One region of the Actinokineospora spheciospongiae genome, then DNA from elsewhere that is predicted to be linked to it. Evidence: riboswitches for the same ligand, from Rfam matches in the RefSeq annotation. Region 1 holds a riboswitch; each other region holds the start of a gene.
What was found. A riboswitch is a leader RNA that binds a small molecule or an ion and turns the genes downstream of it on or off. The one in region 1 is predicted to bind cobalamin.

Region 1 (9,265 bases):
ACGGCTCGGTCACGGGGGCCTCCTCGGACTAGCGGACACCCCTGATCCTGTAGACCAGCGTGGCGCCCAGCAACCCCACCGCCGCCGCCACCAGGTAGAGCGTCGGGTAGCCGCCCAGATGCGCCACGATCGGCGCGGCCACCACCGGGGAGAGCACCTGCGGCAGCGTGTTGGCGATGTTGATCACCCCGAGGTCCTTGCCCCGGTCGGCCGCGGCGGGCAGCACCTGGGTGACCAGGGCGAAGTCGACCGAGGTGTAGGTGCCGAAGCCGATGCCGAGGACCCCGGCGGCCAGCACCGCGCCCGGCCAGGTCGGCCAGGCCACCATCATCGCCGAGGCCACCGCCATGATCACCCCGGAGCCCATCACGAAGATCCGCCGCCTGCCGGTGCGGTCGGACCACACGCCGCCGACGACCACCGTGGACAGCAGGGCCACCGCGTACACCGAGGTCAGGACCAGCACCCCGCTCTCGGCGTCGACCAGGCCGACCTCGTCCTTGAGGTAGTACAGCAGGTAGAGCAGGGCCAGGGCGTTGCCCAGGTTCATCAGGAACCGGGTCAGCCACGCCCAGCCGAAGTCGGCGCCGAACCCGCGCGGCCAGAAGCCGCGGGCGAACGCGGCGGCGTCCCACGGGGGCCGCTCGGCCCGCGTCAGCCGCACGTCGCGGCGCAGCAGCACGAACGGCACCGTCGCCAGCACCACGAACACCGCGCACGCCAGGTACCCGCCGAGCACGCCACCGGTCGCCGCGCCGCCGCTCACCGCCAGACCGGTGCCGATGAGCACGCCCACGGTCTGCGCCAGCCCGAACCAACCGCCCGCCGCGCCCCGCCGGTCCACCGGCACCTGGTCGGGGATGGCCGCGGCCAGCGCGGCGAACTCGGCGTTCAGCGCCACCTGCACCACCGACCAGCCGAGGATCATCCCGCCGACCGACTCCGCGGTGGCCAGCAGCACCAGCCCGCCCGCCCCGCCGACGGCCCCGCCGAGCACCCACGGCAGCCGCCTGCCCCAGCGCCCGGTCGTGCGGTCCGACAGCGCCCCCCACAGCGGGTTCGCCACCATCGAGCACAGCGCGCCGACCCCCGCCACCAGCGCCAGCACCGACGCCTTCGACTCGGCGGAGACCAGTTCGGCCTGCCGGGCCAGCAGGATCTGGATCGGTCCGAAGAACCCGACGTTCACCGCCAGCGCGGCGAACGCCAGCGCCGCGGTCCACCGCTTGGGCGGCGGCAGCGTCGGCGCTGCGGCGGGCGCGGAGCCCGGGCGCGCGTTCGCGGTCATGCGGCCTCCGGTGGGGACGGTCAGCGGCTCGGCGGGGCAGGACGCATCAGGATGGGTCGGCATCGGGAATCCAGTCAAGGGCGGGCGGGGACGAACTCCCCCGGTCGTTCGCGCAGGCCGAGCAGCCACTGCACCGCCTGCGCGCAGCGCGCCGCGGCCAACCCGTCCCCGAACGGGTTGCCGTCCGCCACCCGCTGCTCCGGGATGGCCGGGCGGCGGCTGAGCACGAGCTTCTCGGTGATCCGGGCGACCACGGCGCGGTCGGCGCCCGCCGCCCACGGGTAGCCGGGGCGGCTCGGCTCGGTCCAGGTGCCGGACTCCCCGCCCACCACGAGCGCCGACACCCCGAAGCTGGGCGACTGCTCGGCCAGGGTCACCGAGTCGGTCACCACCGCCGCGGCCGTCGACAGCAGCCCGAGCAGGCACGGCTGCGGCAGCGGGTCGGTGATCGTGACCCGCACCAGCCTGCCCAGCGCCTCCTCGGCCCGCGCCCGCAGCCCACCGGTCGCGGGCAGCACGACCTCCAGGTCCGGCGTGGCCAGCACCAGGTCGCAGATCCCGTGCAGCACCGCGTCCACCGCCGAGGCGGACCAGTTCGCCGCCTCCAGCACCACCGGCACCAATCGGCTGTACCCGGCGGCCACCGCGTCGGCCAGTTGCCGCACCCTGGGATCGGCGTGCGCCACCCGCCGCTCGACGGCGTCGAGCGCCGCGTCGACGGCGGTGCTGCCCACGGTGACCACCTTGGGCCCGGTGTGCGCTTCCTGGGCCAGGTTCGCCGTCGCCTCCGGCGTCGCCGCCAGGTGCAGCGAGGACACCTGGGCGATCAACCGCCGGTGCCCCTCCTGCGGGAACGGCGCGGTCAGGTCGAACGACCGCACCCCCGCGTCCAGGTGCACCACCGGCACCCGCCGCCAGAAAGCGGCCATCGCCGCACTGAACGCCGTCGCCGAGTCCCCCTGCACCACCACCGCGTCCGGCAACCGGTCGGCGAAGGCCCGGTCGAGCCCCGCGAGCAACTGCGCGGCAGCGGCGGTGGTGGGCTGCCCGTCGGCGGCCAGCGCCACGGTCACGTCGGTCCCCACCCGGAACTCCGCCAGCGCCGCCGTCGCCGCCCCCGCCCCGTGACCGCACACCAGCACCACCGGCCGCACCCGCCCCCCGGCCGCCATGGCCCCCGCGAGCGGCGCGATCCGCACGGCCGCCCCCGCGTCCCCCACCACCAGGCACACCTCGGGCACCCGGCCGGGCGGGCACGGCGCGGGCAACGGAACCAGGGTGTTCACCACCGCACCCCTTCCTTCCGCCCACACCGACCTTCGTCAGCGGTATAGCGCGCGACCGGCCCGACGTTACCGCCGGTCGGGGCGGGTTTCTCGGTGAAACACCCACCTGATCGGGTGGCACCCCGAACCACGGAGCGCCACCTCCTTCACCCGATCGAATCCACGCGCACGATGACAGGAACCGGCCCCGGAACCACCGGATCGACTCACCCCGGCCACATCGGTGACCCGCACCCCCACCAGCCCGCCACCCGGAAACTTCCGCACGCACCACCACCCCACCAACCGCTCCAGCCCCCAAGCCACCCGCCCCGGTCTCCACTCCGAACCCACCGCCGCAACGCCAACCACCGGCCCGGCGGCCAGCCACTCCGAACACCATCGGGCGCAGCCGCCAAACACCCCACCAACCGCCAGCCCGGCGGCCGGCCACACGAACCCCCATCGGGCGCAGCGAAAGCCAGCCACCCCGCCAACCGCCGGCCTGGCGGCCGGCCACACGAACCCCCATCGGGCGCAGCGAAAGCCAGCCACCCCGCCAACCGCCGGCCTGGCGGCCAGCCACCCGCAACCTCACCGGGCGCAGCCGGCGACCACCCCGCCAACCGCCGGCCCGGCGCCAGAATGCCCGGGTGGGTGGATGTGCTTGGGTGGGGGAAGCGATCATGTGCAAGCCTGCCTGGGCAGTGGGGCACTCTTTTCGCCCCACTCGGTCACACCAGGCACATGATCGCTGTAGGGGCCCCGCCCAAGCAGATCCACCCACCCGGGCACGCCCCGAAAACGACCGGGCCCTTGAACCACAGCCACGGCTGAGCAAGAAGCCCTGCCCGGGCACGCCCAACAAACGACCGAGCTTTGAAACCACGGCACGGCTGAGCAGGTCCACCCGGGCACGCCCAACAAACGACCGGGCTTTGAAACCACGGCTCGCCAGCCAGGTCAAGCACTCAAGCGAACGCTTGCGCGCAACTCACCCCTGCCCCCGCCGGGTGTTCTGCAACCGAGTCGCGTAGACAGCCGCCTCTGTCCGCCGATCGAACCCCAACTTGTGCAGCAGAGTCGACACGTAGTTCTTCACGGTCTTCTCCGCCAGGTACAACGCCCCCGCGATCTGCCGGTTCGTCATCCCCTCGGCGATCAGGTCCAGGATCTTCCGCTCCTGCGGGCTCAACGTCGTGTACCGGGGGTCCTCGACCCGGCCACCCCGCAACCGGTCCAGCACGGTCGCCGTCACCCCCGCGTCCAGCAGCGAACCCCCCGCCGCGAGCGTGCGCACGGCGGAGACCAGGTCGTTGCCGCTGACCTGCTTGAGCATGTACCCGGCCGCGCCCGCCATGATCGCGCCGAAGAGCGCTTCGTCGTCGGAGAACGACGTCAGCATCAGGCAGGCGGGCGGTGGGTCCACCAGGGACCGGATCTCCCGGCACACCGTGACGCCCTCGCCGTCGGGCAGCCGCACGTCCAGGATGGCCACCCGCGGTCGCACCGCCGGGATGCGCGCCAGCGCCTGCGCGGCGGTGGCGGCCTCGCCGACCACGTCGATGTCCGGTTCCACCTCCAGCAGTTGCCGCAAGCCGCGCCGGACCACCTCGTGGTCGTCCAGCACGAACACCGAGATCGTCATGCGTGCTCCTCCGCCCCTCGCGCCGCCGCGGTGGACGTCCACCCCAGCGGTACCGACCAGTCCACTCTCGTCCCCCCGACGTCGGCCGGTCCGACCACGCACCGCCCGGACCAGCGCCGCGCGCGCTGGGCCATGTTGGCCAGCCCGCTGCGGTGGGCGAGCCCCTCGGGCACCCCGCGGCCGTCGTCGTGCACCAGCAGTTCCAGCCGGGTCGCCCGGCGGTCCACCGCCACCGTCACCTGCACCGCCGCCGCGTCCGCGTGCCGGACCACATTGGACAGCGACTCGCGCAGGGTGGCGATCAGGTCCAGCGCGATGTCGGCGGGCACCACCGAGTCCAGCGGTCCCTCCAGCCGCACGGTCGGCTCGTAGCCCAGCGACACGGTCGCGTCGGAGATCACCCGCAGGATGTCCGAGCGCAGGCTGTAGGGGCCGTTCGCGGGCTGCTGCAGGGAGAAGATGCTGCGCCGCAGTTCGCGGATGGTCTGGTCGATCTCGGCGATGAACCCGGTGATCTGCTCCGGGGTGTTCGCCGCGGCCGGGTCGCGGCGCAGCCCCTGCAAGCCCAGGCCCAGGGCGAAGAGCCGCTGGATCACCAGGTCGTGCAGGTCGCGGGCGATCCGGTCGCGCTCCTCGAACAGCGCCAGCCGCTGCTTGTCGCGTTGCGCCTCGGCGAACCCCATCGCCAGCGCGGCGTGCGTGCCGTAGTCGAGCACCATCCCCAGGTCGGACTCGTCGAACGGCGCGGCGCCGCGGTCGCGGGCCACGATGAGCACCCCGGCCGGGGTGCGCCCGCCGGTGAGCGGCACCAGCACCGCGGGCCCCAGTTCGCTGATCTCGGGCGGCAGCGACCGGAACGTCTGCGCCGACCGGCTCAGCGTCGCCTCGGCGACCTCGGTGACCGACCGCGGCCTGCCGGTGCTGAACACGTCGCCGGTGAGGCTGTCGACGGTGACCATCCTGGTGCCGGTCAGCTCCTCGCGCAGCCGACCGTCCACCGCGCGCAGCACCATGTGCCCCGGCCCGTCCGGCACGGCCACGATCGCCACCGCCGCGGCCGCGATCTCCCTGGCCCGGCGCACCAGCAGCGCCAACCCCTCGTCCTCGCCGCCCCCGCCGGTGCGCAGCACGGCGGTGACCTCGGTGGTGGCCACCAGCCAGCGCTCCCGGCGCTGGCTCAGCTCGTAGTGCCGGGCGTTGGTCACGGCCATGCCCGCCGCGGCGGCCAGCGCGACCACCACGTCCTCGTCCTCGTCGGTGAACGCCCGCCCGTCGGCCTTGTCCGCCAGGTACAGGTTCCCGTAGACCTGCTCGCGCAACCGGATCGGCACGCCGAGGAAGGAACCCATCTCCGGGTGGCCGGGCGGGAAGCCCGCGGCGGCCGGGTGGTCGCGCAGCTCGTCGATGCGCAGCGGGCCGGTCTGCCCGCCCACCACGCCCAGCACGCCCCGGCCGGTGGGCAGGGCGCCGATGGCCGCGCGCACGTCATCGGGGACGCCCGAGTGCAGCAGCTCGGTCAGTTCGCCGTCGGGCCCGAGGACGCCGAGCGCGCCGTAGCGGGCGCCGACCAGTTCGCAGCCCACCGCCACGACGCGGCGCAGCACGTCGGGCAGGGACAGGTCGCTGGCCACCGACAGCACCGCGCCGAGCAGGTGGCGCATCCGCTCGTGCGACATCTCCGCGGCCACGGCCCGGTCGACCAGGCCGCGGAAGAGCGCGTCGCGGGCCAGGTGCGGGGCCTGCGGTTCCGTCCGGTCGGCAGGCGGGTCGACGGCCGGGCGGCGCCGCGGGTCGTGGGGCACCGGGTCGTTGTCCGCCGCGTCGTGGTTCACGGTGGCACCGGGCTCGGCGCCCGGTCCGCCCATGTCACCCACACCCGTGTCCAGCGCGGCCTCCCACCCGTCTCGGCGAAACCGACCCCCGCGCCCGGTGCGCGTCGGGCGGTGGCGGCCCGGTCAGCGCCCGCGGAGGTCCAGGCGGCACGCGTAGACGCCCGTCGTGGGCGTGATCGGTGGGAAAAGGATCGCGGACTTCCCGCCGCCGCGCAAGATCGGGCGCGGAATGTCACCTCAATGCCGGGTGGTTGCCATTCGCCGCGCCACTTCTCTTGTCGGTGGGTATTTTTCGGAATTCGGGAAAGGAAGCACGGAACGTCATTCGTCGCGCTGTCCCGCCGGGCTCAGCCAGCGCAGCGACCACCGGCCGGGGCCGCCGCGCAGCACCGTCCGCGACAGCGGCACCACGTCGATGCGCCAGTACGCGGCCGGGTCGGCGCCGAGGGCGTGCACCAGCGCCGCGCGCACCACCGACGGGTGCGTCACCGCCACCACCGGCGCCGGGTCGGTGGGCCGCTCGTCGAGCCAGCCGCCCACCCTGGCCACCAGGTCGGCCAGCGACTCGCCGCCGTGCGGGGCCGCGGCCGGGTCGGTCAGCCACCGGGTGACCGCGGCGGGTTCGGCCGCCGCCACCTCGTCGAGGGTGCGCCCCCGCCAGGCACCGAAGTCCAGGTCCCGCAGCCGGTCGTCCACCGAGGCCGCCAGCCCCAGCGCGGTGGCGGTCTGCGCGCACCGGGTCTCCGGTCCGCGCAGCGCCACCGCCACCCGGCCCAGCCCGGCGGTGGACACCGGCCCCGGGTCCGACAGCGGTTCGTCGACCGGGAACGCGGCCACCCGCGTGGCGGCGGTGGGGCCGTGGCCCACCAGGGTCAGCCGATTACCCACCGGCACCCCTTGAGCTGGACGGATGATGTTGCCCACCGCGGACGCGGGCGCGTTGACACTGCAAGCGGCGCTCCCATAGGTTTCGGGACTGACCGAGATGGTATGGGGAAGCCGGTGTGATCCCGGCACGGCCGCGCCACTGTGATGGACCGGGCAACCGCTCCACAGTCAGACCCCCAGCCATCGACACCCCTGGACCCATCGGGCCGCGTGCAGCCTGAGGAGGCACCCCATGACGACGCATGCCGTCGCCACCCCCGTCCCCGTTCCCGTCAGCATCCCGGTGCGGCAGATCCTGCCGTACGCGCTCTTCGTCGGGATCATCTCGCTGATCGCGCTCTACTTCGTCGGCGCCGAGCAGGGCGCGCTCGCCGTGTTCGACGGCACCTACGTGCACGAGCTCGTCCACGACGCCCGCCACCTGCTGGGCTTCCCGTGCCACTGAGCGAGACCGGAACCGATCGAGCGGCCACCTCGGCCGCGCTGGACGTCCGCTCGTTGCTGGTGTGGGGCCTGCTCGCAGGCCTGCTCGGCGGTGTCCTCGCCTTCGGGTTCGCCGAGGCGTTCGGCGAACCGTCGGTGGACACCGCCATCTCCCTGGAGGAGCAGGGCGGCGCCGCGGAGCACTCGCACGACGACGGCGCCGCGGCAGGCCACAGCCACGGCGAGGAGGGCGCGGAGGAGGAGGTCGTCTCCCGGTCGTTCCAGTCCACCGGCGGCCTCGCCATCGGCACCGTCGTCTACGGGTTGGGCCTCGGCGGCCTGTTCGGGCTGGCGTTCGCCTTCGCCTACGGGCGGCTGGGCACCGCGAGCCCGCGCGGCACCGCCGTGGCCGTGCTGGGCATCGGCTACACCGCGGTCGTGCTGGTCCCGTTCCTGACCTACCCGGCGAACCCGCCCGCGGTGGGCCGGGGCGAGACCATCGGCGAGCGCACCGGCCTGTTCTTCGGCATGGTCGGCATCTCGCTGGTGCTCGCCCTGGTGGCCGTGGTCGTGGGCCGCAAGCTGGCCCAGCGGCTCGGCGGGTGGACTGCGGTCCTGGTCGCCGGGCTCGGCTACCTGGTGCTGGTGACGGTGGCGGCCAAGCTGCTGCCGGACTTCCAGGAGGTCCCCGACGGCTTCCCCGGCGCCACGCTGTGGGAGTTCCGGATCGCCTCGCTGGGCACCTCGGCGGTGCTGTGGGCGGGCATCGGGATCGGCTTCGCGGCGCTGCTGCACCGCGGGCTCACCCGCGCCCGCTAGACCATTCGCACCACTGAACCCCCGTCCTCGGCGCGAGGACGGGGGTTCAGTGCTTCCCCCGGAGTGAAAGGTTCGTTGGCGGGGTCAGGCCGTGTAGCGGCGCACGGTCTCCGGGTGGATGACAACGCGGAGCAGGTCGGTGGCCAGCATCGCGGCGAGGTCGTCGGCCCGGTCCGGGCCGTCGGGGCTCCAGTAGCGGGCGGCGAGGCGGGAACACAGTCCATGCGCCCCGTCGGTCTCCACCGTGGTGCGGCCGACGATGGACACCCAGCGCTCGCGTTCACCCACCGGGGCCGCGACGACGATCGCGGCGCGCGGGTCGCGGCTCAGGCGCCGCACCTTCAACGAGCCCGGCTCCGTGAAGAACTGGACCTTCCCCTCGGCGGTGGTCTCGAACCACACCGGTCGGGGCTGCACCGGTTGCGGTGCCCCGGCCACGGACAGGAACCCGTGCAGGGGGCGGGCGAGGAAGTCGAGGTCCTCGGTGGTCAGGGAACTGGTGGCGGTGCTCATCGCGGTCCTCTCAGCGGGGGTGGGGGTCAGCGCTGCCAGGCGCCCGCCGCCGCGGCCCGCACGGCGTAGTCCTCGAAGGTCCGGGGTTCACGCCCCAGCACGGTGGCGACCCCGTCCGCCGTCTCGGCGATGATCCCGCTCTCCATCAGCACGAACATCTCGGCGACGTGGTGGGCGTCGGCCTCGGCCCAACCCTGCTCGACCAGTGCCGCGGTGTACTCGGCGGGGGAGACCTGCTTGTAGGTGATGGGCAGCCCGGACGCCCGGGAGATCAGTTCGGTGGCCTCGGCGAAGGTCAGTGCGCGCGGCCCGGACAGCTCGTAGACCTTCCCGGCGTGCCCGTCGGGCTCGGTCAGCACCGCGGCCGCGACGTCGGCGACGTCCTCCAGGTCGATGAACGGCTCGGGGACCGCACCGGCCGGGAGCGCCAGCTCGCCCGCGACCAGCGGGGCGTGGAAGAGGTCTTCGTCGAAGTTCTGGTCGAAGTTCGACGGCCGCAGGACGGTCCAGTCCAGTGCCGAGCCGCGCACGGCGTCCTCGGCCGAGCGCATGTCCAGCCCGAACGCGGAGTCGCCCCAGGTGTCGGCGC
Region 2 (9,265 bases), on a different contig from region 1:
GCGGGCCAGTGTGGTCTTGCCCGCTCCGGACGGGCCGATCACCGCGGTTCGGCTCGCCTCGGTCAGGGTCAGGTCCGTCGGTCGCAACAGGACCGTGTGTCCCACTCGCACGGTGAGGCCCGCCGCGACGACCACGGGTGGTGTGTTCGCCACCGGGCCCGGCGGGAGCGGGGGGTCCTCGGTCAGGAGGGCGGCGGTGCCGGGGTGCCGGGGAGCGGTGAGCACCGCGTCGGCGGGGCCGGTTTCGATCAGGGCGCCGTGTTCGAGGACGGCGATGTCGTCGGCGGTCGCGCGGGCCAGGTCCAGGTCGTGGGTGAGGAGCAGGAGGGCCATTCCGGCTGTGGACAGCGCTCGCAGGCGTTCGGCGAGGCGTTCGCGGGATCGGGGGTCGAGGCCGGTGGAGGGTTCGTCGAGCACCAGCAGGCTCGGGGCGGTCACCAGGGTGGTGGCCAGCGCCATCCGCTGCTGCTGGCCGCCGGATAGCTGGTGCGGGAACCGGTGCCAGTGCTCGGGATCGAGCCCGGCCGCGTGCAGGGCGCGTTCGGCGGCGGCGACCCGGGCGGCTCGGCCGCGGTGGCCGACCGCGGCCAGTTCGACCAGGACGGAACCGCACCGCCGCACCGGGTCCAGCACGGCGCCCGGGTGCTGCGGCAGGTGCCCCACCGCCCCCGCCCGCGCCCGCCGCCGCTCGCGGGGACCGAGACCCAGCAACTCGATCCCCCCGAGCCGCACGGTCCCGCCCAACCGCACACCGCGCCGGGATTCGCCGAGCGCGGCCAGGCCGAGCGTGGTCTTGCCCGCACCGGAACCGCCCAGCACCGCGAGCACCCGCCCGGCTCCCAGCCGCAGGGAGACGTCCTCGAGCAGCGCGCGGTCGCCCGCGTCCGCGCGGAGTCCGTCGAGCCGCAGCAGGGTCATCCGGTCCTCCGCCCGCGCCCCAGGACCGAGTCCGCGACCAGGTTGGCGCCCACGCACAACCCCACCAGCAGCGCCGAGGGCACCAGCACCACCGCGGGCTGCGCGTCCAGGGCGTCGCTGTTGCGGTCGATGACCACGGCCCAGTCCACCGACCCCGACGGCAGGCCCAGCCCCAGGAAGTTCGCCGACGCCACCAATCCCAGCACCAGCGCGACCCGCGTTCCCGCGTCGGTGGCCACCGGCCCCAGCGCGGACCGGGCGACGTACCCGACGTGGATTCGCCACCACGACTGCCCCTGCAGGTACAGCGCCTCCACCGCCACCCGGCACCCCGGTGCCAGCGCCGCCGCCCGCACGACCCGGACCACCGCGGGCACCTGCACCGCCGCCGCGGTGAACACCAGCACCACCGCCCCGCGGTGCCCGGTGGCCGCGAGCACCATCAGCACCAGCAGCGACGGGAACGCCAGCACCAGGTCCAGCCCGCGCATCAGGACCTCGTCGACCACCCGCCGCTGCCCGGCCGCCACCAACCCGACCGGCACGCCGACGCCGTAGGCCAGCCCCAGCGCCGCCGCGGTGAACCCCACCACCGACAGGCCGCCGGAGAGCACCACCGCCAGCACGTCGCGCCCCAGCACGTCGGTTCCCAGCGGGTGCCCGGCCCTCGGGGGCGCCGACGGCGCACCGACCGGGTCGACCGACCCGGCCACCAGCGGTCCGCCCAGTGCCACCAGCAGCGGGACCACCAGCAACACCCACCCCAGCGCCCGGCTCACCGCAGCACCAGCTCCCGGCGCGGGGTCAGCCGGTGGGCGACCAGGTCCGCCGCCAGGTTGCCCAGCACCACCACCCCGGCGAAGACCAGCACGTACCCCTGGATCTGCGGGATGTCGCGGTTCTGCACCGCCTCCACGAACCCCGTCCCCAACCCCGGCACCGCGAACAGCGACTCCACCACCACCGCGCCCGTGAGCAAACCCTCCACCGTCCGCGCGAGCTGCTGCACCACCGGCGCCGAGGCCCCCGGCAGCACGTGGCGCAGCACGACCGCGTGCTCCGGGAGGCCGAGCAACCGCAGGTGCCCGGCCACCTCGCCCGCGCTGTGCTCCGCCACGCCGATGCGGATCTGCCGCGCCAGGTCGCACAGCTGCCGCGCCACCAGCACGGTCACCGGCAGCACCAGCACCTCCGGCCGGGCGAGCAGGTCCACCCCGGCCGCGGTCGCCGGGAACAGGCCGCCGTGCACGGCCAGGCCCGCCACCAGCAGCAGGCCGAGGACGAACTCCGGCACCGCGTGCAGCAGCACCGCGACCGACGTCAGCACCCGGTCCACCCGGGAGCCCTCCCGCAGCCCGCTCGCCACCCCGACCAGCAGGGCCAGCGGCAGCAGCACGAGCAGCGTGACCCCCGCGAGCAGCGCCGTGGCGGCCAAGCGGCGACCGATCTCCTCCGCCACCGGTAGGCCGGTCACCAGGGATTCACCCAGGTCACCGGTGAACAGGCCGGAAATCCAGCGTCCGAATCGGACGGTCAGCGGCTGGTCCAGGCCCAGGCGGGCGCGGACGACCGCGACGTCCTCCGGTGCGGCGTGCTCGGTCAGCACCACCGAGGACGCGTCGCCGGGGAGCAGGGCGGTCATGCCGAACGTGGCCACCAGGACGACCAGCGCCTGCACCGCGGCCAGCCCCAGGCGCCTGGCCGGGTAGCCCGGCACCTCAGGACAGGGTGACGCGGTCGAACCTGGCCCAGTCGGCGGTGTTCGGCGGGGCGCCCACCACACCGGACACCCGCTTCGACGTGGCCACCGTCCAGTTGCTGAACCCCCAGGCGAGCAGCCCGGCCCGGTCGTGGGTGATCCGCTGGGCCTCGGCGAGCAGGGCCAGCCGCTGCCGCTCGTCGGCGGTGGCGACGGCGCGGTCCAGCAGGTCGTCGAAGTCGGGGGAGGTGAAGCCGTTGGTGTTGCTGGAGCCCCGGGTGCGGAAGCGCTGCTTGAGGAAGGTGGGCACGGGCAGGGTGGCGGTGCGGGTGTGCGCGGCGACGCCCTTGGTCTTGATCTCGGTGAAGTAGGTGCTCGACGCGCGGGTGCTGGGGGTGACGACCAGGCCGATCTCCGAGAGCTGGCGGGAGATGAGCGTCGCCGCCGTCTCGAAGCAGGGGTCGATGTCGCTGGTCTCCAGCGGGAACGCCAAGCCCTCGGCACCGGCCTCGCGGACCAGCGCGCGGGCCGCGTCCACGTCCCGGCTGCGCTGGGGCAGGTCGGCGGCGTACCCGCGCAGGCCCTTGCCGAACAGGTCGTTGCCCACCTCGCCGCGCCCGGACAGGGCGATCCGGTTCAGCTCGTCGCGGTCCACGCCCAGCAGCACGGCCCGCACCAGCCGGGGGTCGGAGAATGGCGGCTCGGTGAGCCGCAGGGCCACGCCCTGCATGGTCGTCAGCCTCGTCTCCAGCAGCGACACCCCGGACTCGCCGGTGAGCCGGGCCGCGGTGCCCGTCGCCAGGTCGTGGGCGTAGTCGACCTGGCCGGACAGCAGGGCGTTGACCCGCGCCGCCTCCTCGTTGACCGGGACGAACTCCAGTTCCGCCACGGTCGGCCGACCCTCCCAGTGACCCTCCCAGGCGTGGAACACGGCCGGGCCGCCCGGGGTGAAGGACCCGAAGCGGAACGGCCCCGAACCGACCGGGGCGGTGAAGTCCGTGGTCCCCGCGGGCACGATCTCGGTCCCGGGAGCGCCCAGCCCCGAGGCGAACTCGAAGTCCGGCGCGGCCAGCACGAACTCCACCTCGGTGGGGGACAGCGCCCGGCTCGCGCCGAAGTCCACCGTGGCGAAGTACTGCCGCGACGACGACGCCACCGCCGGGTCGGCCACCCGCCGCAGGCTGTGGAGCACGTCCTCGGCGGTCACCGGCTTGTTGTCGTGGAACGCGGCTTTCCGCAGCTTGACCCGCCACCGCCGCCCGGTGGGGTCGCTCTCCCAGGACTCGGCCAGCCGGGGCCGCAGCGACATGTCCGCGTTGTAGGCAACGAGGGTGTCGAACAGGGCTTTCGCCCGCGCTTGGTCGACGAACAGCGACACCAGCGCCGGGTCCAGCGTCTCCTTCGACCCGCCCGCGGCGAACGCGACCCGCAGTCGCCCGGACGCGGCGGGACCGGGGCCCGCGCAGGCGGTCAGGGGACCGAGGACGGCGGCCCCGAGGACACCGCCCAGCAGCGCGCGGCGGGAGAACTGGACCATGGTGGCGACCTCCGGGACGGCGAGTGCTGTCCCGGGCGTCCGCGCGGCGCGGAACGGGGACCCGTTCCGCACTCCGCGACAGACAGGGTTGTTCGTGTTCCCGGGCGGGCATTCCGACTCGTGGCGCGCGGCCACTCACGGTTGCGGGTCAGCGCCGGATTCGCACCGGCTTCCCCCGCCGGGGGACTGTTCGGTTGTGCGAGGACCGTAGCCCACGGCCCGTGCCCGGTGGCACGTGACTCCGGGCACGGTGCGACGTCCGCTCCGGTTCAGCCGAAGGTGACGGACTCGGTCTTGACCGTTCCCGCCCGGCGCCCAGGAGCGGTGTGGTGGTCCCAGCAGAGGTTCGTGTGGTCGATCACCTTGTCCGGCGCCGGTGCGCCCCACTCGGAGAGGTCCTCGGTGGTGTGCGCGTCGGCCACGAGCGTCGCGTCGTAGCCTCGGGTGATCGCCCCGTGCAGGGTGCCCCGAATGCACGCGTCGGTCTGCGCGCCGCTGACGACGAGGCTGCCCACCCGGTGTGCCGCGAGCACGGCCTCCAGGTCGGTGTCGTCGAAGGAGTCGGCGTAGGCCTTGTGCACCAACGGTTCTGACTCGTCCTGGACCAGTTCGGGGACGTACTGCCACTTCTCGCTGCCCCGGGGGAACTCGTCCGAGTGGTGCTGCACCCACACGACGGTCGTGCCCGCCGCGCGGGCCCGGTCGACCAGGGTGGCGATGTTGGCGATGACGCCCTCCCGGTTGTGCGTCCCCGCCATGACCCCGTTCTGGACGTCGATGACGAGCAGCGCGGTGTTCGGGCGGTCGGTCAGGGTGGTCATGTCGCTCCTCGGGGTCGGTGTGCGTCCACCGTAGGACCGGGCACCGACAGAATTGCCGGGTTCTCGCGGCGGAACGGCCTGTGGATACGAAGAGTGCGAATCCGATCACGCACCGGTACCCTTGGCGGCTCGTGGTCGAGTGCGAGTCGGGGGAACTGCCGGTGAAGGCGAAGGTGTGGGCGCGAATCGCCCTGGTCGTGCTGTTGTCGTTGACGGGGCTCGCCGGTGTGGCCTCGGCCGCCCCGGTCGGGCGGGTGCCGGTGGTGCTGTTCCCGGCCTTCCACCTGAACAGGTTGGAAGTCGTGGTGGCGGGCCAGACGGCGGCGCCGGAGTGCCCGAGGACCGGCCGTTTCCAGGACTGGTACCGCAACGACCGGCCGAGCGCCGATTTCAGCCAGGTGTGCCAGGACAAGCTGCTGACCCTGCGGTACAGGGCCGACCGGGCGGTGCCGATGTCCGCGCGCTTCTCCGAGCAACCCGGGGTGCGCGTGCGCCTGGTCGACTTCGGACGGACCTCCAGCGCCCCCTTCTACGAAACCATGTACCGCAGGCTGGAGTCGGTGGGCTACGTCCGCGACCGGGACATCCGGGTGGCCGGTTACGACTCGCGCCTGACCCCCGACATGGGCGGCTTCCTGCCCCGGACCGTGCGCCTCATCGAGGACACCGTGCGCGCCAACGGCGGCCGGAAGGTCCACCTCGTCGGCCACTCCAACGGCCCGCTGTACGCCCACTACCTCCTGACCCACACCACCCGCGAGTGGCGCGATCGGCACATCCACGGCTTCACCCCGATCGCGGGCAACTTCCCCGGCCAGGGCCTGCTGTACCCGACCCTGTTCACCGGCCTGAACATCCAGGACTTCGGCTACCCCACCACGGTCGAGAACGCCGAGAGCAGCGCCCGCATGTACCAGGCCGCCCCTTCCACCTACATGAGCGCCGCCGACCCCGAGGTCTTCGGGGACCGGGAGGTCGTCCTCACCGACCGGTCGACGGGCCGTTCCTACACGCCCCGCGACCACCCCCGCCTCCTCGCCGACGCGAACCTCCCCGTCGCGGCCGAGATCGCCCGCCACTACGTGGGATTCGTGGAGTTCACCAGCCCCCGGTGGTTCCCGAACGTCGACGTCCACGCGGAGAAGGGCTCCGGCCTGTCGACGGTGGTGGGCGCCACCCTGCCCGACCTCCGCACCGGCCAACTCCTCACCCCGCCCCAGTTCCTCACCCGGGACGGCGACGGCAACCAGGAAGACCTCACCAACGACGCCGTCCGCGTCTGGAACGCCATGCGCCACCACCACTTCTCCCTGACCGACAACCCCGGTGTGGACCACTTCGCCCTCCCCAACGACCCCCAGGTGCTGGACCGCCTGGTCGCCACCCTCCAGACCCCGTGAGCACCGGGCAACCGGCCTCCCGCGCCCTGCTGGCAGGCGCGGTGTCCTGCTGGCTCCTGGCGGTGGCGGTATACCTGATCGCCGAGGCGATCGCCGCATCAGCGTTCCCGGGCTATTCCTACGCGACGAACTACATCAGCGACCTCGGCGTCCCGGAGGTCGCGACGGTCGACGGGCGTGCGATCGACTCACCGCTGCACGCGGTCATGAACGCGGGTTTCATCGCCCACGGCGTCCTGTTCGTTGTCGCCGCGCTCCTCGCCGCCCGAGCGGCGCCCGTGCGGCACCGCCGCTGGTTCGTCGTGCTCGCGGTCGTCCACGGCGTCGGGATCGCCCTGGTCGGCATCTTCTCCGGCAGCCAGGAAGCCCTGGAGAGCGGACTTGCCGCCTTCCACGTCATCGGCGCGGCCATGGCCATCATCGGTGGCAACCTCACCGCGATCATCGCCAGCCGCACAGCACGCCACGGCGTCTCAGCCCTGAGCCTCGCCCTCGGAGTCGTGGGCATCGTGAGCGTGGTGATGCTCGTGGTCGACTCCGGGACGACCGCGATCGACCTCCTGCCGGACGGCATCTGGGAGCGCCTGTCGGTCTACACGATCCAGGCGTGGGAACTCGTCGCCGCCGCTGCGGCACTCGTCTGGCTCCGCCGCACCCCGATGCCCTGAGGGCGGTGTCGAGCGGGTCGCGGCCACGCTGGTGATCAGCCGTGGGTCAGCTCGGTGGAGACGACCCAGAGGCGCTGCGCGGTGGCGGGGTCGAGAGCCCATTCCTTGACGCCGTGCGGGTGGTCGGCCATGGTGGCGTCGTCGGGCACGGTGTACGCCTCCCGGGCGTCGTCGAGGTAGTGCCCGCCCGTGCGGGTGAACTGCGGCGCGACCGCGGCGACGACGGTGGTCGCGGCGCCCTGCCCGATCGTCCTGTAGCCGAAGACGCCTGCGGCTTCGGCCGCGTCGAGGGACCGCCTCTGCGCCGGGGTGAAGTTCCGCTGCAACCCGGTCACGATCCCGCCGGGGTTCACCGCGTTCGCGAAGATCCCGTCGGCGGCTCGTCGGCTGATGGCGTCCGCGACTGCTCGACCGGCGGCCGCGTTCCGGACGGCGAGGGTCACCTCGGCGCCGGAGGCCGTGAGGGCGCGGGCCGTTTCGGCGCCGATTCCCGAGGACGCGCCGGTCACGTCGAACGCCGGCACCGCGAGCCACCGGGACGCGGTGCTCGAATCGGTGCTGCTCACCTTCGCCCGCCACGGCTACCGCAAGACCTCCATGGAGGAGGTGGCGCGAACGGCCCGGATCTGCCGGCCGGGCCTGTACTTCTTGTTCGAGTCCAAGGAAGCGCTGTTCCGGGCCGCGTTCACCCGGGCGCTGGAACAGGACCTCGCCGCAGCCGAGGCGTTCCTCGCCGCCACCGATCGGCCGCTGCGCGAGCGCCTGGCCGGAGCCTTCGACCGTTGGGCCGGGACGTCACGAACGTCATCGAGCAGAACCCGGACCTGCTCGGTGGGATCGTCGAAACCGCGCCGCTCCGCTTCGCGGACCTCGTCACCGACGCGATCGCCGAGACCGTGGAGCGGGCGTCCGCGATCCGGATCGCGCAAACGCTGATCAGCGTCTCGATCACCCCTCGCCGACCAATTGCGGGACACCTCTCAGCAGCTCTTGCCGACGTTGTTCTCGTACTCGTACGCGCACCTCGGCAGGGCGTTGTCGTCACCCACGTTGTCCACGGTCAGGATGCCCACCGGCCGGGTCGCGCCGGTCGCGGAGGTGGTGAAGTCGATGGTGCCGGTGGCGCCCTGGTAGTCCTTGAACCCGCGCATCTCGTGCGCGATGGCGCCCCGGTTGGGCGAGTACGGCGGCTGGGTGGTCGACGGGACGTCGAGCGGGTCCGGTACGCGGCGGCGCTGCTGGTTGAGTTCGACGGCGTGGACGAACAGGCCCGCCGCGTCGTAGGCCAGGCCGACGCGTTCGCCCGGCCACGGCCTGCCGGAGCGCTTGTCCTCGGGCAGCTTGCGGTAGCCCTCGCAGAACGCGGTCAGCGCCTGGTCGTCCGCTTCGCCCGTTCCACCCGGGCGGCACTTGCCCTCGGCGAGCACGACCCTCGGGGCCAGGGACACGAAGGAGGCGGGCCGGCCCGCGAGGTTGATGTCCTGGCGCACGCTCTGCTGGGCCATGAACCGGGACACGGTGTCGTCCCCGACGACGATCGGCTGTTCCTGGCCCGGTTTGCCGCAGGTGGTGACGACCTTGATCAGGAAGTTGCGGAAGTCGTTCTCCCGCCCCGCGTAGAACAGCATGGTGTCCGCGCCGCAGGCGGGCACGATCTCGCCGACCTGATCACCCCAACTGCTCGGCGTGGAGAGGATCCCCCGCTCCCGCAACGCATTCGCGCTCTCCTCGACCAGGGTGCGCAGGTAGTTGTCGCTCAGGTTCGGGTGGTACACCATGACCCGCCGGACGCCCAGGGTCGCCGCGTACCCGGCGATGGCGCGGGCCTGCGTGCCGTTGGGCGGTACGAGCTGGAAGTACAGCGGCGACAGCGACGGCAGGATCGTGCCGGTGAGCGTGGTCGCCACGACCGGCACGCCGTGGTCGCCCAGCGCCCCCAGCGCGCTCTCGGTGGCGTCGGTGGTGAGGCCCAGGTTGACCATGCCGAGCACCGACGGGTCTTCGTCGATCATCGGCAGCAGCAGGTCGTCGACCACCGTGCGGGCGGTCAGCATCCCCTCGCCGCCGTTGGCGACCACGATCCGCAGCAGTGGGCGGTCGTAGTTCTCCACGTTCAGCGCCCGCTGCTGGATGTGCAGCCCCTCCAATTCCTCGGCGATGGACGCGTCGGTGCCGGGGGACTCCTCCGCGTGCGTCAGGTCGCCGAAGTAGACCAGGCTGAC
Region 3 (9,265 bases), on a different contig from region 1:
CGGCCGCCGCCCGCGCCGCCACGCTGGTGTCGGCGACCAGGACGCTCGCGGCGACCCTCGTCGCGCCGCTGATCGCGCTGCCCGCGCTCTGGTGGGGGTGGCGGGGCGACCTGGTCGCCATCGCCGCGGTGTCCGTCGTCCTGACCCCCGTGCTGCTGCGCCACGGGCGCGAGCGCCACCTCGACGACACGCCCCGGCTCGGCTACTTCGCCGCGTTCCGCGGGCTGGCCGGGGTGCCGGGCGCCACGGCGCTGATGCTCGTCTCCTTCGGCCAGGCGGCGGCGTTCCAGGGGTACCTGGCGTACCTGGCCGCGTTCTACTCGGACCGGTTCAGCCTGTCCCCCGGCGTGTTCACCTTCGTCTGGACGCTCAGCGGCGGCTCCTTCTTCCTGGGGAACCTGTTCGGCGGGCGGTGGGTGAACGCCGGGGACGCCGACCGCCGGGCCCGCCGGGCGCTGCACGTCTCGATGGCCCTCGCGCTGGTCTCGCTGTTCGGCGTGTACCTGGCGCCCGCGTTGCCGGTCGCGCTGCTGTGCACCGCTGTGCTGTCGGCGAGCCACGCGGTGGGCGTGGCCGCCGTGACCACGCTGCTGGTGCGGCGCAGCGGTGCCCTGCGCGGCACCTCGTTGGGGGTCAAGGCATCGGTGATGAGCCTGGGGCTGTTCCTCGGCGCGGCCGCGGGTGGGGCGGGTCTGGCGCTGTGGGGTTATCCGGGTGCCGCCGCCGTGTTCGGTCTGCTCACCCTCGTCTCGGTGGTCGCGGCCGCCGCCGTGCGACGCGAATCCTGAACGGGGGCGCGCAAAGTGGACCACCCGATCCATGAGGTAATGCAAATAGTTCCCATTTTCACTAATAATGCGGTACAACAAGGGACATGGTGGAGTCGTCGATGGTCGGCAATCGCAAGGCAGTGCCCGAGAAGCGCCACCGGTTCCGCTGCGCGGTGGCCACGCTGTTCGCCGCGTCCCTGCTGGCCGCGGGCTGCGCGGGCGGTGAGGCGGAGCAGGCGGCGGGCGGCGCCCAGGACCCGTCCGGCCACTACCCGGTGACCGTGGACAACTGCGGCCGCAAGGTCACCTTCGACAAGGCGCCGTCGCGCGTCTACCTGGGATTCCAGTCGGCGGCCGAGCTGTTCTTCGGCCTGGGGCTCGGGGACCGGGCGATCGCCCAGATCAAGCCGATGGACACCCCGCTTCCCGAGCAGGCGGCCGATTTCGAGCGGGTGGCGGACAAGTCGCCGGACGCCTACGTCCCGGTCGGCAAGGAGGAGATGTTCGGGCTGCGCCCCGACATGCTCTTCGCCTACGTCAACTCCGAGTACGGCGGACCCGACCAGCTCGCGCCCGGCCTGGCCACCGTCGACGAACTCGGGTCCATCGGCGCGCAGGTCTACGCCCTGGTCTGCCCCGACGACAACCCGGTGCAGACTTCCTTCACCTACCGCGCCATCGCCGACCTCGGGGTCATCTTCGACGTCGAGGACCGGGCCACCGCGCTGATCGAGGAGATGAAGGCGCGCGTCGCCGACGTGCAGAAGCGGGTCGCGGGCCGCGAGCCGGTCCCGGTCTTCTACTACTACGGCGGCGAGGGCCCGATCACCACGGGCAGCCGCGACGCCTTCGTCAACGAGGTGATCGGCCTCGCGGGCGGCAAGAACGTCTTCGGCGACGTCGGTGGCGGCCGCCGCGGCTTCCTCAGGGTCTCCCAGGAGCAGGTCGCGGCCACCGACCCGGCCGTGTTCCTCATCGGGGCCAGCGCCAACAGCGACAAGGACGCCCAAGCCAAGACCGATTACCTCCACCGCCTGTTCCCGGAGATGCGCGCCAGCAAGGACAAGCGCCACACCCTGACCTACGACACGGCCAACACCCCCGGCTGGCGGTGGGTCGACGTCGTCGAGGACCTGGCCAGGACCCTGCACCCGGACGCGTTCACCGACAAGCCCGCCACCCCGCCGACCACGACGCGGGGCTCGCGGTGACGGCGGCATCGGACACCGACCGGCGGTCCGCAGGCGGCCCGCCGCCGCGGCGCCGGGCCGGGCAGGCGGTGCTGCTGCTCGGCCTGGGTGCCGCGCTGCTGGTCGGGATCGCCCTCGCGACCTCGTTGGGGCCGGTCAGCGTTCCGCTGCGCGAAACCGTGCAGGTGGTGCTGCACAACATCTCCTCGGAGTGGTTCGCCAAGCCGTCCGACCCGGTGTTCGCCCAGATCGTGTGGCAGTTCCGGCTGCCCAGGGCGCTGCTCGGCGCGGTGGTGGGGGCGGGTCTGGCCGCGGTCGGCGTCGTCCTGCAGGCGGTCGTGCGCAACCCGCTGGCCGACCCGTACCTGCTCGGGGTCTCCTCCGGGGCCTCCTTCGGCGCCGTGCTGGTGCTGGTGGTGGGCTCCGGTGCGGCGGCCGGGCTGGGGATCTCGTCCGCGGCGTTCGCGGGGGCGCTGATCGCGACCCTGCTGGTGTACGCGCTGGCCCAGCGCGGCGGGCGGGTGACGCCGTTCCGGCTGATCCTCGCCGGGGTGTCGCTGGCCTACCTGTTCCAGGCCCTCTACGGCCTCCTGCTGCTGCGCGCGAACCCGCACGACGTCCAGGGGGTGCTCACCTGGCTGTTCGGCAGCCTCGGGTCCACCGCCTGGAGCGACGTCGGCGTCCCCGCCGCGGGCGTGCTCGTCGGGCTGCTGTACCTGTTCACCCAGGCGCGGCCGTTGAACTCGCTGCTCGGCGGGGAGGAGACGGCGGTGTCCCTCGGGCTCGACGTCGCCCGCTTCCGCATCCGGATGCTGGTGGTCACCTCGCTGATGGTGGGGGTGATGGTCGCGGTCAGCGGGGCGATCGCGTTCGTCGGGCTGATCATCCCGCACCTGTGTCGGATGCTGGTCGGCGCCGACCACCGGCGGCTGCTGCCGGTGGCCGCGCTCACCGGCGCGGTGTTCCTGGTCCTGATGGACCTGGCCGCGCGCACCGTGCTCGAGGCGACCGAGTTGCCGCTGTCCATCGTGACGGCGGTGTTCGGGGTGCCGTTCTTCATCTGGCTGCTGCGCAAGCGCGAAGTGGGACGGGAGGCGCGATTCGGGTGAGGCACGACGAGAACGGGAGCGCGGTGGCGCCGCGGGTCACCGCCGAGGGCGTGTCGGTCTCGCTCGGCGGAACGCCGATCGTGTCCGATGTGGACTTCACGGTCGGGCCCGCGGAGATGGTCGCCGTCGTCGGCCCGAACGGCAGCGGGAAGTCCACGCTGCTGCGGGCGGTCTACCGGGCGCTGCGACCGGAATCGGGTGTGGTGCGGGTCGACGGCGCGGACGTGTGGTCGCTGAGCGCGCGCCAGTCCGCGCAGCGGACCGCGGTCGTGGTGCAGGAGAGCGGCAGCGACTTCGTCCTCAAGGTCGCCGACGTCATCGCCATGGGCCGCAACCCGCACAAGGGGCCCGTGGACCGCGACACCGACGACGACCGGCGCGTCTGCGCGCAGGCCATGGCCAAGACCGGGGTCTCGGCGCTGGCCGGACGCGACTACGACACCCTCTCCGGCGGCGAGAAGCAACGGGTCCTGCTGGCCAGGGCCCTGGCCCAGCAGCCGCGCCTGCTGGTCCTCGACGAGCCGACCAACCACCTCGACATCCGGTTCCAGTTGGAACTGCTCGACCTGGTCCGCGGCCTCGGGGTGGCCTCGCTGACGGTCATGCACGACCTCGCGCTGGCGGTCGGGCACTGCGACCGGGTCTACGTCCTGCACCGCGGGCGCGTCGTCGCGGGCGGACCGCCCGCCGAGGTGCTGACCACCGACCTGGTCGCCGAGGTCTTCGGCGTCCGGTCGCACCGCTGGTCCGACCCGGACACCGGTCAGGTCCACCTCGCCTTCTCCCGGCTGGCGGGCGCGGTGTCCCCGGCGGAACCGGCCGCGGCGGGCAAGGGACAAGAATGAGGTCGGCCCGCGCGCCCCGGCGCACTCACCCGGAAGGAAGCCCGTGACCACGCTCGACCCGATCGACCCCAGGCCGGACCTGTACCGCCGGTGGGACGTCCAGCAGACCGCCTACATCGCCGACCGCGACCGCGTGTACGAGGTCCTGTTCGAGGTGCTGACCCACCTGCGGCCCGCCGAGGACCTGGTGGTGCTCGACCTGGCCTGCGGCCCCGGCGCGATCAGCGGCAGGCTGCTGGAGCGGCTGCCCTCGGCGCGGGCGGTGGCGGTCGACGTCGACCCGGTGCTCCTGGCCATCGGCGAGGGCGCCCTCGGCGACTTCGACGGCAGGCTGCGCTGGGTGCGGGCCGACCTGCGCGACCCGGGGTGGGCCGACGGCCTCGGCGAGGACGGTTCGTTCGACGCGGTGCTCTCCAGCACGGCGCTGCACTGGCTCGAACCCTCGGTCCTCGCCGCGACCTACCGCCGCGCCTTCCGGCTCCTGCGACCGGACGGTGTCCTGCTCAACGCCGACTACCTCCCGCACGACCAGGGGAGCAGGCTGCGCGCGGCCTGCGACGCCCTCGCGCTGCGACGGCGCACGAAGGCGTTCGAGGGCGGCGCCGAGTCCTGGGAGCAGTGGTGGGAGGCCGTGCGGGCCGAGCCCGGGCTGGCCGACGCCCTCGCCCTGCGCGAGACGCTGTGGCCGGAGGGCTCGCGCGACTGGACGGGTGCCTCGCACCGGTTCACCGAGGCCGCGCTGCTCGACGCCGGGTTCGCCGAGGCGGGCGTGGTCTGGCAGGACCTGCAGGAGCGGATCGTCGTCGGGCTGCGCTGACCTGACCCCGGCGGCGCGGCCCGCTCGGCCCGCCGCCGGGGCACCGGTCAGCCGGGGAGGGTCAGGCGCGGCTCGACCCCGCTGCGCGGCAGCAGGCCCCGGGACTCCAACCCGGCGCGCAGGTGCTCGGCGGCGTCGATGTTCAGCGGGCTGCTCGTCCACATCGCGAACGGCAGGTTGAGGAACCGGCCCTCGACGACGGCGGGCAGGTCCCTGGTGGCGGGGTTCGTCCGCAGGACGTCGACCTTGTCCTGGTAGGACTGCCGCTTGTAGTCGACGAAGGCGATGAAGTCCGGGTCCGCGGCGACGATGCGCTCCCACGACACCGAGGTCCAGGACTCCTGGAGGTCACCGAGGGCGTTGCGCGCCCCCGCGGCCTCGATGATCGCCTGCGGGGCGCCGAAGGCCCCGCTGGAGTAGACGTCGGTGGTGCCGCGGTCGAACAGGAAGACCGTCGGCCGGTCCGGCGCCGCGGGGGCGGCGGCGAGCGCGTCGCGGCGGGCCCCGATGTCGGCCACCGCGGCCTCCGCCTCCCGGTCGCGCCCGGTGATCCGCCCGAGGTTGCGCAGGTCGGTGTCGAGGGCGGCCCAGGGTTCGACGGTGCCGCGCGCGTCACCGGAACCCCGCTTGCAGCCCTCGGTCGACTGGTAGGCCGCGATCGACCGCGCCGCCAACCGGTCCGGTGTCACGTCGGCGCCGTCGCTGAACCAGGAGACCACCACGTCGGCGCGCTGGGCCACGACGTTCTCCAGCGACGGCTGCCCGTCCGTGGTGAGGTTCAGCCCGTCGACCACCTCCGTGCCGTAGGCGGCCCCGAGCACGGCGCGGTCGTCGCCCAGGCTGCTCACCGCGGCCACCTGGTCCGCGGCACCGAGGGCGAGGACCGTGGCGACGCGGTTGCCCTGGTTGACGAACAACCGCTGCGCCGGGCTCGGGAACGGGACCTGCTCGCCGCAGTTGTCCACCGTGACCCGGTTCGCCGCGGCGGGCTGTTCCCCGCCGCCGCACCCCGCGAGGGCGGGGACCGCGGTCAGGAGCACGGCGCAGAGCAGGGCGCGCGGGCGTGGTCGGTTCGTTCTCATGGGTCGGTCCTCGTCTCGACGGGGTGCGGCGGTGCGGAACCGGGGCCGAGCACGAGGTGCTCAGCCCCGGTCCCGGGGTCGGTGATCCGGGCGGCGGCCACGGCGAAGACCTCCTCGACCGTGGCGGCGGACAACGCGGTCGACGCCGCGTCCACGACGCGCAGCGCGCCGCGGTGCAGGACCGCGACGCGGTCGAAGTAGGCCGCGGCGAGCGGCAGGTCGTGCATGGCGGCCACCACGGTTCGGCCGAGGCCGCGCAGCGTCTCCAGCAGCCGGGTCTGGTGGCCGACGTCGAGGTGGTTGGTGGGCTCGTCGAGCACCACGAGCCCACCGCCCTGCGCGAGGGCCCGCGCGAGCATCGCCCGGCGGCGCTCGCCGCCGGAGAGCTGGTCGCAGCGCCGGTCGACCGCGTGCGCCAGGTCGACGGCGGCCAGCGCGCCCGCGACGACCGCGTGCTCGTCGCGGCCCAGCGCCCACGGCCGCCGGTGCGGGACCCGCCCCAACGCCACCATCTCCCCGACGAGCAGGTCCTCCTGCGGTGTCTCCTCCTGGCCCACGTAGGCGATCAGCCGGGCGCGCTCGCGGGCGGGCAACGTGCGCAGGTCCCGCCCGCCGACGGCGACCACGCCGTCGGCCGGGGCGCGCAGCCCGCTCAGCGCGCGGACCAGGGTCGACTTGCCGCTGCCGTTGACCCCGACGAGCGCGAGCATCTGCCCCGGCTCGACGTCGAGGTCCACCCCGGACACGACCGTCCGCCCCGCGACCTCGCAGCGCACCCCGCGGCACCGCAGCGACGTCACCGGCCGCCCCCGGAGAAGCTGTAGTGCCTGCGTCCCATCAGGACCAGGAAGACCGGCGCGCCGATGAGCCCGGTCACCACGCTCAGCGGCATCTCCTGCGGTCGCACCAGCACGCGGGCCACGACGTCGACCCACACCAGGAACAGCGCGCCGCCGACGGCGGCGACCGGCAGCACCGCGGCGTGCCGCGCGCCGACCGCGACCCTGGCCAGGTGCGGCACCACCAGGCCGACGAACCCGACGCCGCCCGACACCGCCACGAGCACCCCGACCAGGACGGAGGACAGCAGGAACAGCCCGATCCGCACCCCGCGCACCGGCACGCCCAGCGCGGCGGCCACGTCCGGGCCGGAGGCGAGGGCGTCGAGCCACGAGTGCACGCCCACCAGCGCCGCGGTGGCCACGGCGACGGCGACCAGCGCGGGGCCGGTGTTGTCCCAGGTGGCCCCGGACAGGCTGCCCAGCAGCCAGTGCAGGACAGCCTGCGTCGCCTCCGGTTCGTCCCCGACGAACACCAGGAAGCTCGACACCGACGAGAACGCCGCGGAGAGCACCACGCCGGTGAGGACGAGCCGCAACGGGGTCAACCCGCCCTGGGCCAGCGCCACCCCGAACACCAGCAGCGCGGCCACCACCGCCCCGGCCAGCGCCCCGGCCGACAGCCCCCAGACCCCCAGCCCGCCGAACGCCCCCGCGACGATGACCAGCGTCGCGCCCACCCCGGCGCCCGCGGAGACGCCGAGCAGGTACGGGTCGGCCAGCGGGTTGCGGACCAGGGTCTGCACGACCGCGCCCGCCACCGCCAGCCCCGCGCCCACGACCGCCGCCAGCACCACCCGCGGCGCCCGCAGGTCCCACACGATGGCGTCGTAGACCCGGTCGGGGCCCGGGGTGCCGGTGAGGCCCGCCTCGACGGCCCGCCACACCCCGGCGGGCCGCAGCGACTCCGAGCCGAGCGTCAGCGACACCGCCATGCTCAGGACCAGGCAGACCGACAACGCCAGCACCAGGGGCAGGGTCGGCACCCTGCGCGTCCCGCTACCGGACACGCCACACGACGACGCGCACGCCGAACCCGCTCTCGCCAGGGGCTCATCCGCGAAGCCCGATCGGTCGACGACCGAGCCAGCAGGTCTTCGGACTCGGGTTCAGCCCGCCGGAACGCCTTCCCGGGCACCGGGGCCCAGTGGCACGTGTTCCGCCGGTCACCCTCACCGCTGCGCGACAGTCCCGGATTCGCACCGGGTTCCCTGGCCTTGCGGGCACGACTGGCTCGGGCAGAACCTAACACGGTCCCGGCCGCCGGGGACAGAGCCGTGTGACGTGGCCGTGTGACGTGGCCGTGTGACGTGGCCGTGTGACGTGGCCGTGTGACGTGGCCGTGGCTGTTGCCCGCGGTCGGGTTCAGCCCTGCCCGTGCGGCGGCGGCAGCGCCTCCGCGAGCGCGCCCGGCCTGCTGACGGGCCTGCGGGCGCCGCTGCGCGGATCGGCGGCCCAGGCGGCAACGAGGTCGCGCGCGCCCTGCGCGGTGACCGGCCCCCACCACTGGTCGTCGGAGGCCACCGCGACCACGGGCCCGTGGTTGCAGGGGTAGAGGCAGCCGGTGTGGGTGAGCAGCACCCCGTCCACACCGACCCCGCGCTCGCGCAGGGCGCGGGCGAGCGCCTCGGCGGTCTCGGCGGCCCCCCGCGCGCTGCACCGCGGTCCGTGGCAGACCAGGACGTGGCGGCCGTGCCCCGGCGCGGTGTCCCAGGCGGGAGAGGACAGACCCGCCTCCTCCCCGGTCACCGCCCGGTCCGCGACCGTGATGGCCAGCACCCCGGGGAACCTCCGCACCCAGTCCCCCGCGACCCGCCGCAACCACGACCGCGCGGGCGAGACGGTCCCCGCCGTGGGGACGGCCACCAGGCGCACGAGCGAACCGGGCTCGGTCGCCGCGAGGTCGTCGAGCACGTCGTGCAGGGTCGGCGCGCCGAGCTGCAGGTAGGCCACCCTGGCCCCCACCTCCTCGGCCAGGATTCGCAGATCGGTCTCCCGGTTCGCGGCGTCAGCCCCCATCCCCACCAGGACGAGACGGTGTTCTCGCACGCGACTGCTCCTCTGGTGTCCCGCCGGATGGACTCCCCGCCACCATCTCGGGTCGAACGCCTGAACGCAATACACAATGTGCGGAACGGGGGAATTGCGATCATAATTCCCCGAACACCAGAAACCGATTCACCAGCTTTGTCAGGAACAGAGCACGAACCCCTGGACTCGGCGTCCACCACGCCCTGACAAATGCCGCCCCGAAACCTGTCACCCGCCGCAGGAACCGGCCCCTTGTCCGAAAAGCGCGCCGCCTTTCTCCAATTCCGCGGACCGGGATTCCGCTGTCACGTCCCGCAGAGGACGTCGTGCGCCGGGCGCGTGCCGTCGACGAGGAAGGCGGTCACGGTCCGGTCCCCACAGGCGTTGCCGTTGGCCAGGTAGGCGCCGTGGCCGCCGGAGTCGACGCTGACCATGCGGGCCCGGTCGCCGAACGCGCGCCGCATCCGCAAGGCGCCGCTGTGCGGTGTCGAGGGGTCGCGCAGGTTGTTCACGAGCAGCACGTTCGACGGGCCGCGCGGGGTGATCCGAGTCGTCCGCTCGGCAGGCGGGTGGGGCCAGAAC

Region 2: another riboswitch for cobalamin. It lies ahead of DFQ13_RS01585 (ABC transporter substrate-binding protein); the one in region 1 lies ahead of DFQ13_RS24125 (CbtB domain-containing protein).
Region 3: another riboswitch for cobalamin. It lies ahead of DFQ13_RS20150 (FecCD family ABC transporter permease); the one in region 1 lies ahead of DFQ13_RS24125 (CbtB domain-containing protein).

Annotation. Positions count from the first base shown of each region.
Region 1 covers NZ_QHCP01000010.1:102,684-111,948, reverse strand. The annotation lists gene DFQ13_RS24155 (GH1 family beta-glucosidase) at 1-13, opposite strand, end outside; gene DFQ13_RS24150 (MFS transporter) at 29-1,288, opposite strand; gene DFQ13_RS24145 (UDP-N-acetylglucosamine 2-epimerase) at 1,363-2,574, opposite strand; gene DFQ13_RS24140 (response regulator) at 3,548-4,201, opposite strand; gene DFQ13_RS24135 (GAF domain-containing sensor histidine kinase) at 4,198-6,066, opposite strand; gene DFQ13_RS24130 (histidine phosphatase family protein) at 6,355-6,921, opposite strand; cobalamin riboswitch at 6,982-7,137, shown strand; gene DFQ13_RS24125 (CbtB domain-containing protein) at 7,154-7,366, shown strand; gene DFQ13_RS24120 (CbtA family protein) at 7,357-8,163, shown strand; gene DFQ13_RS24115 (pyridoxamine 5'-phosphate oxidase family protein) at 8,248-8,676, opposite strand; gene DFQ13_RS24110 (NAD(P)H-binding protein) at 8,703-9,265, opposite strand, start outside.
Region 2 covers NZ_QHCP01000001.1:377,865-387,129, forward strand. The annotation lists gene DFQ13_RS01570 (ABC transporter ATP-binding protein) at 1-918, opposite strand, end outside; gene DFQ13_RS01575 (ABC transporter permease) at 915-1,697, opposite strand; gene DFQ13_RS01580 (ABC transporter permease) at 1,694-2,635, opposite strand; gene DFQ13_RS01585 (ABC transporter substrate-binding protein) at 2,637-4,226, opposite strand; cobalamin riboswitch at 4,241-4,379, opposite strand; gene DFQ13_RS01590 (isochorismatase family protein) at 4,424-4,975, opposite strand; gene DFQ13_RS01595 (lipase/acyltransferase domain-containing protein) at 5,137-6,375, shown strand; gene DFQ13_RS01600 (DUF998 domain-containing protein) at 6,372-7,043, shown strand; gene DFQ13_RS01605 (SDR family NAD(P)-dependent oxidoreductase) at 7,079-7,609, opposite strand; gene DFQ13_RS01610 (TetR/AcrR family transcriptional regulator) at 7,599-7,979, shown strand; gene DFQ13_RS01615 (type 1 periplasmic-binding domain-containing protein) at 8,024-9,265, opposite strand, start outside.
Region 3 covers NZ_QHCP01000007.1:142,157-151,421, forward strand. The annotation lists gene DFQ13_RS20115 (MFS transporter) at 1-788, shown strand, start outside; gene DFQ13_RS20120 (ABC transporter substrate-binding protein) at 875-1,981, shown strand; gene DFQ13_RS20125 (FecCD family ABC transporter permease) at 1,978-3,069, shown strand; gene DFQ13_RS20130 (ABC transporter ATP-binding protein) at 3,066-3,914, shown strand; gene DFQ13_RS20135 (class I SAM-dependent methyltransferase) at 3,958-4,731, shown strand; gene DFQ13_RS20140 (ABC transporter substrate-binding protein) at 4,779-5,813, opposite strand; gene DFQ13_RS20145 (ABC transporter ATP-binding protein) at 5,810-6,613, opposite strand; gene DFQ13_RS20150 (FecCD family ABC transporter permease) at 6,610-7,638, opposite strand; cobalamin riboswitch at 7,724-7,901, opposite strand; gene DFQ13_RS20155 ((2Fe-2S) ferredoxin domain-containing protein) at 8,018-8,701, opposite strand; gene DFQ13_RS20160 (alpha/beta hydrolase) at 8,989-9,265, opposite strand, start outside.